DNA from 2 places in the Agrobacterium sp. 22-214-1 genome. Region 1 is predicted to be linked to the other one. Evidence: riboswitches for the same ligand, from Rfam matches in the RefSeq annotation. Region 1 holds a riboswitch; the other holds the start of a gene.
The links. A riboswitch is a leader RNA that binds a small molecule or an ion and turns the genes downstream of it on or off. The one in region 1 is predicted to bind cobalamin.

Region 1 (2,197 bases):
GCGAAGGGCTGCTTTACCGCCTGTCTCTTGCCGGTGATATCGCGCCGGAGAAGGTCGATACCGGCTTTGCCACGCTCTGCAACAACGATCACGGTATTTCGCCGGATGGATCGCTTTACGCCATTTCCGACAAGGTGGAATTTGGCAAGAGCGCCATCTACCTCATGCCCTCGACGGGCGACGCGCCACGGCTGATGACGAAAAATCTTCCTTCTTACTGGCACGGATGGGCTCCGGATGGGAAAGGTTTTGCCTATTGCGGCATTCGCGATCAGGTCTTCGATATCTATTCGATGGATATAACAAGCGGCGTCGAGACGCGTCTCACCCACGGCGAGGGCCGCAATGACGGGCCGGATTATTCGCCAGACGGTGAGTGGATCTATTTCAATTCCAGCCGCACCGGGCGAATGCAGATCTGGCGCGTGCGGGTGGACGGCTCCGCCGTCGAGCGCATCACCGACAGCCCTTATGGCGACTGGTTTCCGCACCCGTCTCCCAAGGGAGGCAAGGTGGTGTTCGTTTCCTATGACGGAGACGTTTTCGACCATCCGCGCGATCTCGATGTGCGGGTGCGGCTGATGGACATGGATGGCGGCAATGCCGAGACGCTGTTCGAACTTTTCGGCGGGCAGGGAACGATGAATTCGCCCAACTGGTCACCGGATGGGGACGAGTTCGCTTATGTCAGGTATTTCCCGGTGGAATGATGGGGGTGAGGCAGGCCACATTGCCGCACCGCCGGCAGGATGCTTGCATCCGCAAATTTTTTTGCCCATAGCTTGCCCGTCAGGTGCCTGCCGTTGCGGCGGGAGAATCGGGAATCCGGTGAAAGACCGGAACGTGCCCAGCGCTGTGAGGCGGACGTTCTTTTTTTTAAGCCACTGAAGCAATTCGGGAAGGCGAAAAGGGCGGATGAAGCCAAGTCAGAAGACCGGCCTGATAGGATAGACCGAACCGCGCGGACGGCGGCAGGTTGTTGTCGAGGCGGGGTGCGCATTTGCGCCCGGCCTTCGCATTGTTGGGGATAAACGATGCCAGCCGATCCGTCCGTAAGCAATCCGCCCGGCGCCAGTTCGTTCGATCATGCGCTCTCGCCCGCCCGCCCGTTTTCCGGTGAGGAACGCGAGGCGATTTACCGCGCCATCGAGACCCGTCGTGACGTGCGCGACCAGTTCCTGCCGGACCCGCTGCCGGACGATCTGGTGGAGCGTCTTTTGAAGGCGGCCCATTCCGCGCCCTCGGTCGGTTTCATGCAGCCGTGGAATTTCACCCTCGTCACCGATGGCGCGATCCGTCAGGCGGCCTTCGTGGCCTTCAGCCGCGCCAATGAGGAGGCGGCGGCGATGTTCACGGGCGAGCAGCAGGCGCTTTATCGCAGTCTCAAGCTCGAAGGCATCCGCAAGGCGCCGCTCAGCATCTGCGTCACCTGCGATCCGACGCGCGGCGGCAAGGTGGTGCTGGGCCGCACCCATAATCCGCGCACGGATGTCTATTCCACCGTCTGCGCCATCCAGAATCTCTGGCTCGCGGCGCGCGCCGAAGGCATCGGCGTCGGCTGGGTCAGCATTTTCCACGATAGCGACATTCGCACCATTCTCGATATTCCCGATCATATCGAAATCGTTGCCTGGCTTTGCCTCGGCCGTGTCGATGCGCTCTATAACGAGCCGGAACTTGCGGTGAAGGGCTGGCGACAGCGCGTGCCGTTGGAGGAGCTTGTGTTCCGCAACCGCTGGGGCGGGGTGTAAGACAGATAAAAGTTCTGCGAGGGAAGCGGGGCGTTGCTGCTTGTTCTTCTCCCCGGCGGGGAGAAGATGGCCCGAAGGGTCAGATGAGGGGGCAAGCTCTCAGCATATCTCTACCGTAGCCCTCTCATCCCGCTGCCGCGGACTGAAGAAACGAGCGGCGTCCGCTCGCTCCACGACGGCTTCACTGCTGCGGCTGTATACCCTTCAATGCCGGGTTCTTCAGGTCGATCCGGCCTGTCTGGTCCGGCAGAAATTTGGGGCCAATGATGCGCACTTTCGTATCGTTCGGGTCATAGTCGCGTTCGGGAACGGGTTGTTCCGGCGGCTTGGCGGCCTGCTGCTGCTCGGCGGGTTTGGGGGCGGCCTTGTCACCTTGCGGTGAGGGGATTTTCGTGATGCCGGAATAGGGTGTTTCGGATTCCGGCCGGGCGGCTTCTTCCTGCTTC
Region 2 (2,197 bases), on a different contig from region 1:
CGGGAAACGGCGGCGATCCATTTTGCCGGCGACGATGATGGAGGGATTTGCCTTGGCGATGGTTTCCCAGCCGACGGTCGGCCACTCTTCATCGCTTTCGATGACGTTCTTCAACCCCAGCGCGGACATGATGTAGCCGGGCGCGCCATTGCGGCCGGCCACATAGGGATCGATATCCAGCTCGGCGCTGGAGAACCAGAAGACGGCCGAAAGCTTACCGTTGGCCGAGGCGATCTTGGCGCGGGCGGCTTCTTCACGCTTCTTCAGGTCGGCAACGACCTCTTCACCGCGATCCTGCACGTTGAAGATCTTGGCGAGATCGCGGATTTCCTGGTAGATCAGATCCATGGTGAAGACGGTGTTGCGCACGCCGTCACCGCCGCCGGAATTGTCCTTGCCCATGCAATCGGCGGGCGAGGTATAAACGGGAACGCCAAGCTCGGCGAATTGCGCCGGTGTTCCGACAACGCCTTCCGGGCCGATCTGCCACTGGAACTGCGTCGTCACGAGGTCCGGCTTCTTGCCGATGACCGCCTCGAAGCTCGGATCATTGTCAGCCAGACGCTCGACCCTGGCATTGGCCTCCTCGTACCCCTTCAGAACCGGACCGATCCACAGCGCCGTGCCGACCACCTTGTCGGCGAGGCCGAGGAGGTAAAGAACCTCGGTCGTGCTCTGGCCGACGGACACGGTGTGGGCGGGCGCCTGCCTGAAGGTGATCTCCTGACCGCAGCTGTTGATCGTCAGGGGATAGGTGGTTTCGGCAGCATTGGCGCCGGCGACAGGCAAAGCCGCAAGCGCAGCGGCCAGAAAACCGGCATGGACCGGCAGGCGTCTAGAATGAAACATATGTTCTCCAGTCGAAAGTAAATCTTATTCCAGAGCAGCAGGCGTCAGAACGCGCAGCAACAGCGGGACGTCTTGTACGGAGAACGGCAATAGGACGCAAACGAAATGTTATGAAATAACATTACAACCTCCTCCTCCGGGCTTCCCCGCCCGTAACGATGGTTTATATTTCGACGGCAGGTCTCCTGGCTCACGGATTTGCGTCACTCATCTGCCTTCCCGCATTCCGGAGAATACAGTGGCATGACGCCTTGGAGCGTCACGGGGATGAACGACAATCCGCTTACAGTTGCGGGGGCAGCCACGGCATTGGGCGAAAAAGATCGCCCGCACCATGTTCCCTATTAATCCCTTCGCCTTTCGGCTGCAGGAACCGTCGCTTTCTCACATAAGGGGCATGAGGCGGGGCGTCAATTGCGATAGTGCCGCACCTCAGCACAAAGACGGGCCCGCCAGGGCGAAAATCTTTGCGGAACCGGAGCCTGCCGGTTGCGGTACGCCTTTCGACATGGTGGTGAGCGTTTCGATCACCACCAGCCCGGATTGTGCCAGGAACTCGGTCAGAAGACCGCTATCCCGCACGGCATCGAGACGGACAAGCTGATCGTCGAGATCAGAAAAATGTCGCCTCACCAGCGCAATCGCATCCGCCTCGTCACCGGCGACGACCGGGCCGACAATATGGCCCCGCCCCGCAGCACGCCGCAATGCAAAGGCGGCAAGACGATCGGCCTCGAACAGGCCGTAACCCGTATTTTCCCGGAGAAGGCGTTGCAGGACACCCCGGCGCGAAACACCGAAAGCCGCCCGATCCAGATCCGCCACGGCGGACAAATGATCCTCGGACAGCGGCTCGATTCTCTGTTTTCTTCCAAGCGTCGGCATCTCGGCAGGGCAGCGCGCCTTGCCGCGCAGGAGATGTACTTTTTCCGTATCTCCGACAAAACCCAGCCGTGCGAAAAGCCGTCGCGAGGCTTCCGTGGCGTTCAACCGCAGGGCCGCGTCAGGGTAGCCCGCAATGAGTTGGCCCACCAGCCATGGTGCAACACCCTGCCCCTGCAAACGGGGGGAAACGATGACCATGCCGACCGTCGCGAAAGCCTCATCATAAGGAAACAGCATTGCCGTTGCGACAACGCGATCGATTTCGTCAAGCGCGGCAAGGCCGACGCCGCACTGCCGCAGGAAACACCATTCGTTCGCGTGATATCGCCATCCGACAGCCATGGACAAAGCATGCAGATGATCGGCCTCCACATCGGCGATATCCACTGTCCGCAACTCGAAACTATCGACTTTGAGCAGCTCCATGACAAACGGCTCTCATTCCCTCCGGCGCGGGATCTTG

Region 2: it holds a riboswitch for cobalamin, as region 1 does, so the genes downstream of both, ACQZ5G_RS12665 (ABC transporter substrate-binding protein) here and bluB (5,6-dimethylbenzimidazole synthase) in region 1, are expected to answer to the same signal.

Annotation. Positions count from the first base shown of each region.
Region 1 covers NZ_JBNWCK010000001.1:358,041-360,237, forward strand. Annotated here, with positions in the region: gene ACQZ5G_RS01855 (TolB family protein) at 1-710, shown strand, start outside; cobalamin riboswitch at 775-957, shown strand; gene bluB (5,6-dimethylbenzimidazole synthase) at 1,035-1,751, shown strand; gene ACQZ5G_RS01865 (DUF2865 domain-containing protein) at 1,933-2,197, opposite strand, start outside.
Region 2 covers NZ_JBNWCK010000002.1:623,564-625,760, reverse strand. Annotated here, with positions in the region: gene ACQZ5G_RS12665 (ABC transporter substrate-binding protein) at 1-849, opposite strand, end outside; cobalamin riboswitch at 1,008-1,242, opposite strand; gene ACQZ5G_RS12660 (GNAT family N-acetyltransferase) at 1,282-2,160, opposite strand.